3 regions of the Streptomyces sp. NPDC007905 genome follow, and region 2 is predicted to be linked to each of the others. Evidence: riboswitches for the same ligand, from Rfam matches in the RefSeq annotation. Region 2 holds a riboswitch; each other region holds the start of a gene.
The links. A riboswitch is a leader RNA that binds a small molecule or an ion and turns the genes downstream of it on or off. The one in region 2 is predicted to bind thiamine pyrophosphate.
Positions count from the first base shown of each region.

Region 1: linked by a shared signal. The riboswitch ahead of thiC (phosphomethylpyrimidine synthase ThiC) and the one ahead of ACFZDC_RS20670 (thiamine ABC transporter substrate-binding protein) in region 2 are both predicted to bind thiamine pyrophosphate.
Region 3: linked by a shared signal. The riboswitch ahead of thiO (glycine oxidase ThiO) and the one ahead of ACFZDC_RS20670 (thiamine ABC transporter substrate-binding protein) in region 2 are both predicted to bind thiamine pyrophosphate.

Region 1 is NZ_JBIBKS010000002.1:143,335-146,602, reverse strand. It holds gene ACFZDC_RS04315 (YibE/F family protein) at 1-1,150, opposite strand, end outside; TPP riboswitch at 1,222-1,395, shown strand; gene thiC (phosphomethylpyrimidine synthase ThiC) at 1,388-3,172, shown strand.
Region 2 is NZ_JBIBKS010000011.1:62,717-65,984, forward strand. It holds gene ACFZDC_RS20665 (ABC transporter permease subunit) at 1-320, opposite strand, end outside; gene ACFZDC_RS20670 (thiamine ABC transporter substrate-binding protein) at 368-1,450, opposite strand; TPP riboswitch at 1,532-1,639, opposite strand; gene rlmN (23S rRNA (adenine(2503)-C(2))-methyltransferase RlmN) at 1,663-2,769, opposite strand.
Region 3 is NZ_JBIBKS010000020.1:157,682-160,949, forward strand. It holds gene ACFZDC_RS31160 (Rv2175c family DNA-binding protein) at 1-122, opposite strand, end outside; gene ACFZDC_RS31165 (FAD-dependent oxidoreductase) at 188-1,420, opposite strand; gene ACFZDC_RS31170 (hypothetical protein) at 1,453-1,803, opposite strand; TPP riboswitch at 1,857-1,968, shown strand; gene thiO (glycine oxidase ThiO) at 1,966-3,126, shown strand; gene thiS (sulfur carrier protein ThiS) at 3,123-3,268, shown strand, end outside.

The DNA.
Region 1 (3,268 bases), on a different contig from region 2:
CCCCGGCCAGCAGCAGACCGCTCATGTCGATCGACGGATACAGGCCGTGGATCAGACCCGTGTTGTCGTCCGTGTTGCCGGTGAGCACGGCCCAGTCGATGAACTCCGAGCCGAGGATGCCGATCAGCAGAAGGGAGCAGAGCGTGCCGAGCACCGCGACCGACGTACGGGCCGACAACCCATGGCACATGTAGAGCGCGATGAGCATGATGGCGCTTGCCCCGACGACGGCCACCAGCAGCGGATTCGATCCCTGCAGGATCGCCGGCAGGATGAACAGAGTGAGCACCAGGAAGCTCACGGCCAGTGCGACCAGCGCCATGACACCGCGCAGCCGGCCCACCACCACGACGGCGAGCGCGAAGATCCCCGCCAGCAGTGCCATCGGGAACGTACGGTTCACATCGGTGACGGAGTACTGCAGGTCCTTGGGGGCCGAGGGCTCATAGGCGACCACGACCTTCTCGCCCCGGTGCAACTGCCGTGGCTGGTCCGGCTGCACGATCTCGGTGAACGTACGGCCCTGGTCCTTACCGGTGTCGACCCGGACCGTGGCCTTCTTGCAGCTGCCCTTCGCCTCCTGCTGCGCCGAGTTGCCCTCGGCGGTGGAGATGTCGCCGGTCGGGGTGTCCCCCGAGGCGTTCACCGACTTGCAGCTCACCTCGACCACCTTGGTGACCGTGGCCTGCTGCGTCTGGCGGTCGAAGCCGACGCCGGTGCGCTGGTGCGGCGGAGCTCCCCCGGGCCACAGCAGCACCAGGCCGACCACGACCGCTGCCGTGAACGGGATCAGGATCGCAGCGATGACCTTGCGTAGATGCTTCGAGACAGGCGCGGCGGGTCCATGGCTGTGACTGTGACCGTGCGCGTGGCCGCCGCCCGGACTCCGGTCTTGCGGATGGCCGTGGCCGTCGCCGGTACTGGAGTCGTGGGTGTGCCCGTGCCCCTGAGCATGCCCGGGGTCACGGCCGTTGCCCTGGCCAGGGTGCCCCGGCACGTGGGTATGGGCTGCACCACTGTTGTGGTGGGGGGCCTGCACCGGCCCACCCCCGGATGCGTGGCCGTCATGGCCGTGTCCACCGCCCTGTCCGGAGTCGCCACCGCGCGGCGGCTCGGGCGGTGGGTACGGGTACTGCTCCATCCTGGTCACCGCCCGATCATCGCAAGAACGGTAGAGGCCCTCTGTTCACCGCGCCCGAATTGACGCTAGCGTGGAGCCACCTTTGCACACGCGGGAGCTCGGAGCACCGGGCTGAGAGGGCGCTGACCTCCGTATTCGCGATGTTTCACGTGGAACGAGGTTTCACGGGACACATCGGCGGACGGAAACCGCTGCGTCGACCGCCGAACCTGTTACCGGGTAATGCCGGCGTAGGGAGTAGGTCTCATGACCAACAAGGACGCACGCACGCCTGCCTCCGTTCAGGACGAGACGTCCCAGGGGGCCGGGAAGTCCATCGGCTGGCACAAGGCGTACGTCGAGGGCACGCGCCCCGACCTGCGCGTGCCGGTCCGTCAGGTGCACCTCACCAACGGGCAGTCGGTCACGCTGTACGACACGTCGGGCCCGTACACCGATCCACTCGTCGAAACGGATGTCCGTAGGGGCCTGTCGCCGCTGCGGGAGAACTGGATCATCGCCCGCGGTGACACCGAGGAGTACGCGGGCCGCCCCGTCCGCCCCGAGGACGACGGGATCAAGCACACCTCGCCCCGCGGCGGGCTGCGCAACCTGGACGCGGTCTTCCCCGGGCGCCCGCGCCAGCCGCGCCGGGGCCGTGACGGCAACGCGGTCACGCAGCTCGCGTACGCACGCCGGGGCGAGGTCACGCCCGAGATGGAGTTCGTGGCCCTGCGGGAGAACGTTTCACCCGAGGTGGTCCGCGAGGAGATCGCGGCGGGCCGAGCGGTGCTTCCGGCCAACGTGAACCACCCGGAGATCGAGCCGATGATCATCGGCAAGCGGTTCCTGGTGAAGGTCAACGCCAACATCGGCAACTCCGCCGTCACGTCCTCCATCGAGGAGGAGGTCGAGAAGATGACCTGGGCGACCCGCTGGGGCGCCGACACGGTCATGGACCTCTCCACCGGTCGCAACATCCACACCACCCGAGAGTGGGTGCTGCGCAACTCCCCCGTACCCATCGGCACGGTGCCGCTCTACCAGGCGCTGGAGAAGGTCGACGGCAAGGCCGAGGAGCTGACCTGGGAGATCTACAAGGACACCGTCATCGAGCAGGCCGAGCAGGGCGTGGACTACATGACCGTCCACGCGGGCGTGCGCCTGCCGTACGTGCCGCTCACCGCCAACCGCAAGACCGGCATCGTCTCGCGCGGCGGCTCCATCATGGCCGCGTGGTGCCTGGCGCACCACAAGGAATCGTTCCTGTACGAGAACTTCGAGGAACTCTGCGAGATCCTCGCGGCCTACGACGTCACGTACTCGCTGGGTGACGGCCTCCGGCCCGGCTCGATCGCCGACGCCAATGACGAGGCGCAGTTCGCGGAGTTGCGCACGCTCGGGGAACTCAACCGGATCGCGAAGCGTTTCAACGTACAGACCATGATCGAGGGCCCGGGACACGTCCCGATGCACAAGATCAAGGAGAACATCGACCTTCAGCAGGAGATCTGCGATGAAGCTCCGTTCTATACGCTCGGCCCGCTGACGACGGACATCGCGCCGGCGTACGACCACATCACCTCCGGCATCGGCGCCGCGATGATCGCCTGGTGGGGTACGGCGATGCTCTGCTACGTCACGCCCAAGGAACACCTGGGTCTGCCCAACCGCGACGACGTCAAGACCGGCGTCATCACCTACAAGATCGCCGCCCATGCCGCCGATCTCGCCAAGGGGCACCCCGATGCGCAGGAGTGGGACGACGCGCTGTCCGACGCCCGCTTCGAGTTCCGGTGGGAGGACCAGTTCAACCTCGCCCTGGACCCCGACACGGCACGGGAGTTCCACGACGAGACGCTGCCGGCCGAGCCGGCCAAGACGGCCCACTTCTGCTCCATGTGCGGGCCGAAGTTCTGCAGCATGAAGATCTCGCAGGACATCCGCCGCGAACACGGCGGCAGCCGGGCCGAGATCGAGGAGGGCATGGCCCAGAAGTCGAAGGAGTTCGCGGCCGCGGGTAACCGGGTGTACCTGCCGTTGGCGGACTGACGCATCGAGATGGGCGCTGCTCCCGGGCATCTCCGGGAAGCAGCGCCACCGCTGGTCGCCACAGGGGGGAACTGTGGTGCTGCTGGAGACGACGGC
Region 2 (3,268 bases):
ACCAACGCCAGGAACGCCGCACCGACCACGACGGTCGGCAGCACGAACGGGACCGTGACGACAGCCCGCAGCAACTGCTTGCCCGGGAAGTCGAGGCGGGCGAAGACGTAGGCGGCGGGCAGCGCGAACACCAGGGTGAGCACGGTGGAGGCGAGGGCCTGCCAGGTGGTGAACCACAGCACGTGCCGGATGTCCGGCTGTGTGACGATGTCCGCCATCCGCCCGAACTGCCAGGCGCCGTCCACCTTCAGCCCGCGCGCGACGATCGCGGCTACCGGCCAGGCGAAGAACACCGCGAAGAACGCGACGGGCAGGGCCATGAGCCCGAGCCGCGCCGCGCTCCCCGTGCGGCCGCCCTTGCGGGGGGCTACTTCAGTACGAGCGACGTCCACGACTTGACCCACTGATCACGGTTGGCGGCGATCTTGCCGGGGGCCATGGTCTCGGGGTTCTTGGCCACCGGCCCGTACTTGGTGAACTCGGCGGGCACCGCGGCGCCCTTCACCACCGGGTACACGAACATTTTCAACGGCATGTCCTGCTGGAACTCCTTGGAGAGCAGGAAGTCGATGAACGCCTTGCCGCCCTTGGTGTTCTGCGCGTTGCTCAGCAGCCCGGCGAACTCGATCTGCCGGAAGCAGGTACCGGTCGCCACGCCGGTCGGGGCGGTGCTGGGCCGCTTCTTGGCGTAGATCACCTCGGCGGGCGGGGAGGAGGCGTACGACACCACGAGCGGCCGGTCGCCGCCCGCCTTCTTGCCCTCGGATGAGCCGGAGAACTCCTGGTAGTAGGCCTGCTCCCAGCCGTCGACGACCTTGACGCCGTTGGCCTTGAGCTTCTTCCAGTAGTCCGGCCAGCCGTGGTCGCCGTACTGCGCGGCGCTGCCGAGCAGGAAGCCGAGGCCCGGCGAGGAGGTGGCGGCGTTCTCGGTGACGAGGAGGTTCTTGTACTCGGGCTTGGCCAGATCGGCGAAGGTCTGCGGCGGCGTCAGCTTGTGCGCACTGAAGTAGGCCTTGTCGTAGTTGACGCAGATGTCGCCGAAGTCGATCGGCGTGACGCGGTGCTTGCCCTGGTCCAGCTGGTACTGGGCACCGACCGCGCCGAGCCCCTTCGCCTCGTACGGCTGGAACAGACCGTTGTCGAGGGCCCGGGACAGCAGGGTGTTGTCCACGCCGAAGAAAACGTCGCCCTGCGGGTTGTCCTTGGTCAGGACCGCCTTGTTGACGGCCTGACCGGCATCGCCGCTCTTGAGGACCCTGACCTTGTACCCGGACTGCTTCTCGAAGTCCTTGAGTACCTTCTTGGAGACGGCCCACGAGTCGTGGCTGACCAGGGTCACGGTCTTGGAGTCCGTGGACCCCTTGGCGTCCGTCGACCCGCACCCGGTCAGGGCGGACACGGTGACGAGGCCGAGCCCGACCGCCGCGGCCACGAAGGTCTTGTTGTGCACTGGATGTCCTCCTGGGGTTGGCCAGGAAGAGACGCGGCCCTGCCCGGGCTCCGCGAGGGAGGCCCGGGCAGGGCGCAACAGCTTGAGTGGTGACCGAACTTCCTACCCAGAATGACCTGGGCGAGGTTCAGAGGGTCTGCGGCCCGGTTGCCGCACTCTCAGCGCTGTGGCGCTCCCCTGTCGGAATATAAAGATATGTGGACGTGGTCAGATTACCGCTCGGTGGCCGCGAGCTGACCACACGCCCCGTCGATCTCCTGCCCCCGGGTGTCCCGGACGGTGACAGGCACACCATGGGCGGCGATGGCCTCCACGAACGCCTTCTCGTCCTCGGGCCGCGACGCGGTCCACTGCGACCCCGGCGTCGGGTTCAGCGGAATCAGGTTGACGTGCACGGGCTTGCCCTTGAGTAGCCGCCCGAGCCGGTCGCCGCGCCAGGCCTGGTCGTTGATGTCACGGATCAGCGCGTACTCGATGGACAGCCGGCGTCCGGACTTCTCCACGTACTCGAACCCGGCGTCCAGCACCTCGCGCACCTTCCACCGCGTGTTCACGGGGACGAGGGTGTCGCGCAGCTCGTCGTCGGGCGCGTGCAGGGAGATCGCGAGCCGGCACTTGAAGCCCTCGTCGGAGAGCCGGTGAATGGCGGGCACGAGCCCGACCGTCGACACGGTGATGCCCCGCTGCGAGAGCCCGAGCCCGTCCGGCGCGGGATCGGTGAGCGCCCGAATGGCGCCCACGACCCGCTTGTAGTTGGCGAGCGGCTCCCCCATCCCCATGAAGACGATGTTGGAAAGCCGCGCCGGTCCACCGGGCACCTCCCCGTCCCGCAGGGCCCGCATACCGTCGACGATCTGATGGACGATCTCGGCGGTGGACAGATTCCGGTCGAGACCGGCCTGTCCGGTGGCGCAGAACGGGCAGTTCATCCCGCACCCCGCCTGCGAGCTGATGCACATGGTGACCCGGTCCGGGTACCGCATCAGCACGGACTCGACCAGCGTCCCGTCGAACAGCCGCCACAGCGTCTTGCGCGTCGTCCCCTGGTCGGTCGACAGATGCCGTACGACGGTCATCAGCTCCGGCAGCAGCGCCTCGCGCAGCCTGTCCCGCGAGCCGGCCGGGATGTCGGTCCACTGCTCGGGGTCGTGCGCGTACCGCGCGAAGTAGTGCTGCGAGAGCTGCTTGGCACGGAACGGCTTCTCACCGATCTCGGCCACGGCGTCCTTGCGCTCGGCGGGCGTGAGGTCGGCGAGATGCCGCGGCGGCTTCTTGGCTCCGCGCGGGGCGACGAAAGTGAGTTCTCCGGGCTTGGGCATGGTGGTACCAGTGTCGCAGATCCACTTGGGTGACCTGCGGCTCACGCTTCGGCCGACTGTCATTCCTGGCCGTCACCGGTCGTCACTGATCGCCCGCGGACGGCCCACAGACGGCCCAGCCGATGGGGCCATTCTCCCTGCCCATGTGCTCGACGGTGTCCGCTTGGCCCCTTCTCGTAACAGTGACCGGGGCGCCGGTGGGAAGGCCAATGGCCTGTGACGCTGGTCGTCAGCGCAGCCATGGACCAGGCGGAGCGGCTGGGGCGGAGAGGCCGGCGGACAGGGCGCCGCGGATCTTGCGCACCGCCCGACCACTCGATACAGCCGCCTCGTGACAAGCGACTCTAAGCCGACCAAGGACAAGGCCGGAGCAGCCCTGGCCGCCACAACCACCTTTCTCTTCATCTCCGAGCCTGCCCATGAAACGGCGGAAGGGCTCAACTTTGAGTACGCACACATGGCCGCCGCTCTCGATCTTGCGGAGTTGGGGTTACGCGAC
Region 3 (3,268 bases), on a different contig from region 2:
AGCTGGCCCTCCTTGACCAGCTGCCTCACACGCGTCACCTCGACGCCGAACTTTTCGGCGATATCGGGGAGAGTGAGCCAGGCGGGGACGAGAGCATCAATCTTTGCGTCAATCTCGGTCACGGAAACTAGCCTGCCATCCCCCACTGACAGTCGGAAGTCAGGCCGGTCCACGCGGGAGGACGCGCCTAGCCGACGGTGGCTTCCTTCAGGGGCCGCGCCGGGTCGGTCAGGGCCTCGGGATCCATGCGCCGGCCGGTCTCGATCAGCCGCCGGCCCTGGGCCAGATCGCGCGGCCTGCCCACGGCCAGCAGAGCCACCAGCCGGTCCTCGCGCAGCCAGCAGACGGTCCAGGCCGGGCTCGCCGGGTCGCCGCGCCACACCATGCGGTCGGCCGCGGGGTGGTGGCCGGCGTACTGGACGAACCGGCCGAACTGCTCCGACCAGAAGTACGGCACCGGGTCGTAGGCCATGGGGATCTCGCCCAGGATGTTCGCGGCGACCGTGCGCGGGCCCTGCAGGGCGTTGTCCCAGTGGTGGACCAGAAGCCGGGCGCCGTAGCGGGCCGAGGGGAAGGAGGCGCAGTCGCCGACCGCGTACACGTCCTCGGCGGAGGTCCGCAGGTGGGCGTCGGCCACGACCTCGCCGTGCGCGCCCCGCTCGATGCCGGAACCGGCCAGCCAGCCGGTGGCCGGCCGGGCGCCGATGCCGACCACCACGGCGCCCGCGGGCAGCCGTGTGCCGTCGCCGAGCACCACCGTGCCGGGCTCGACGCGCTCCACGCGCGCGTGGGTGCGCAGCTCGGCGCCGCTGTCGGCGTACCAAACGGTCATCGGCGCGGCGACCTCGGCGGGCAGGGCGCCGGCCAGCGGCCGGTCGGCGGCCTCCACGACGGTCACGGCACAGCCGGCCTCGCGGGCGGCCGTGGCGAACTCGGCGCCGATCCAGCCGGCGCCGACGACCACGATGTCGTGCTGCCGGGCGAGCACGGGCCGCAGCCGTTCGGCGTCGTCCAGGGTGCGCAGCAGGTGCACGCCGGGCACGCCCTCGGCACCCGGCAGCCGGATCGGTTCGGCACCCGTGGCGAGCACCAGGACGTCGTACGGGACGGGTCCCGCCTCGGTGCCCAGCTCGTGGTCGCCGGGGCGCACGCCCAGCGCCTCGCAGCCGAGCCGCAGTTCGATACCGAGGGCCTCGAAGTCGATGTCGAAGGCTGAGCCCTCGGCCGTGCCGAGCAGCACGGCCTTGGACAGCGGCGGCCGGTCGTACGGCTGGTGGGGCTCGGCGCCGATCAGCGTGACGGTGCCCGTGAAGCCCTGCTCCCGCAGGGCGACCGCGGTCTGCACCCCGGCCATGCCCGCGCCGACGACGACCACGTGCCGTCCCTGTGACGTGCCCTGTTGCGGTGTCTGCTCGCTCACTCGATCACCATAGACAACTGACAAAACGTCAGTCAGGGGGCGTGCTCGGTGACCTGTTCCACAATGCTCGTCCCGGCGCCCGGCTGCGACTCCCACCGCCAGGCCTCCTCCACGCGCACCCGCCCGTCCGGCAGTTCCACGGCCGTCGCCACGCAGTGCCCCGAGGAGGTGGTGCCGTCCCGCTTGAGCTGCACGTAGCGGAAGTCCAGCCGGTCGCCCTCCCGGGTGCCGACCAGATGGCCGCGTACGACGTCGCCGCCGGCGTACTCGGCCCAGATCTCCCCGTCCTTCTCGTGGTACGCGAACCGGGTGCGCGTACCCACCTGACCTGGGGCCTGGTCCGCCACCGGGGCCAGGACCAGTCCGTCGAGCGAGCGGGTCATGGCCGGGGGCTCCCTTACAGGCGACGTACTCCGCGGGCTAGGGTGGCCACCGTACAAGCACTCGCGGGAGCCCGGACGCACCGGGCTGAGAGGGAGGCTGGCGGCCTCCGACCGTACGAACCTGATCCGGGTCATGCCGGCGAAGGGAGGGGCTGGACGCCCATGTCGTCACGTACACCCGACGTCCTCGTCATCGGGGGCGGAATCATCGGCCTGGTCACGGCCTGGCGTGCCGCGCAGCGGGGGCTCGCCACGGCCGTGGTGGACCCGGAGCCCGGTGGCGGGGCCGCGCGGGTCGCGGCGGGGATGCTGGCCGCGGTCACCGAACTGCACTACGGCGAGGAGACGCTGCTCGCCCTGAACATGGAATCCGCCCGCCGCTACCCGGACTTCGCGGCCGAGCTGACCGAGCTGACCGGACACGACCTCGGCTACCGGCGCAGCGGCACGCTCGCCGTCGCGCTCGACGCCGACGACCGCGCGCATCTGCGCGAACTGCACGCGCTGCAGCAGCGTTCGGGCCTGGAGTCGGAGTGGCTGTCGGGGCGGGACTGCCGGCGCCTGGAGCCCATGCTCGCGCCCGGTGTGCGCGGCGGGCTGCGGGTCGACGGCGACCACCAGATCGACCCGCGGCGGCTGGCGTCGGCCCTGGTGACCGCGTGCGAGCGGGCCGGGGTGGTGTTCCACCGGTCGTGGGCCGAGCGGCTCGACGTCGCGGGGGACCGGGCCGCCGGGATCACCACGGCGGACGGTACCGGGCTGGGCGCGGGTCAGGTGGTGCTGGCGGGCGGGAGCCTGAGCGGACGTCTGACGGGCGTCCCGGACGACGTGCTGCCTCCCGTACGGCCGGTGAAGGGACAGGTGCTGCGGCTGACCGTGCCGCGCCGGTACGCGCCCTTCCTGAGCCGCACCGTGCGGGCCGTGGTGCGCGGCAGCCAGGTCTACCTGGTGCCCCGGGAGAACGGTGAGCTGGTCGTCGGCGCGACCAGCGAGGAGCTGGGCTGGGACACGACGGTGACCGCGGGCGGCGTCTACGAGCTGCTGCGCGACGCCCATGAGCTGGTGCCGGGGATCACCGAGCTGCCCCTCACCGAGACCCGGGCGGGTCTGCGTCCCGGCTCCCCCGACAACGCGCCGCTGCTCGGCCCCTCCGGGCTCGACGGGCTGCTGCTGGCCACCGGGCACTACCGCAACGGGGTGCTGCTCACGCCGGTCACCGGGGACGTCATGGCCGAGCTGCTGGTCGGCGGTGAGCTGCCTCAGGAGGCCCGCCCGTTCACGCCGAAGCGCTTCGGCGCCGTACTCGTGGAGCAGCCGGCATGAACATCTCCGTCAACGGGCAGCGCCGGCAGGTCGCTCCGGGCACCGCGCTGGACGCCCTCGTCGAGACCCTCACCGCGGCGCCCTCCGGGGTGGCCGCCGCCGTCAACGAAACCGTCGTCCCGCGCGCGCAGTGGGCGACCAC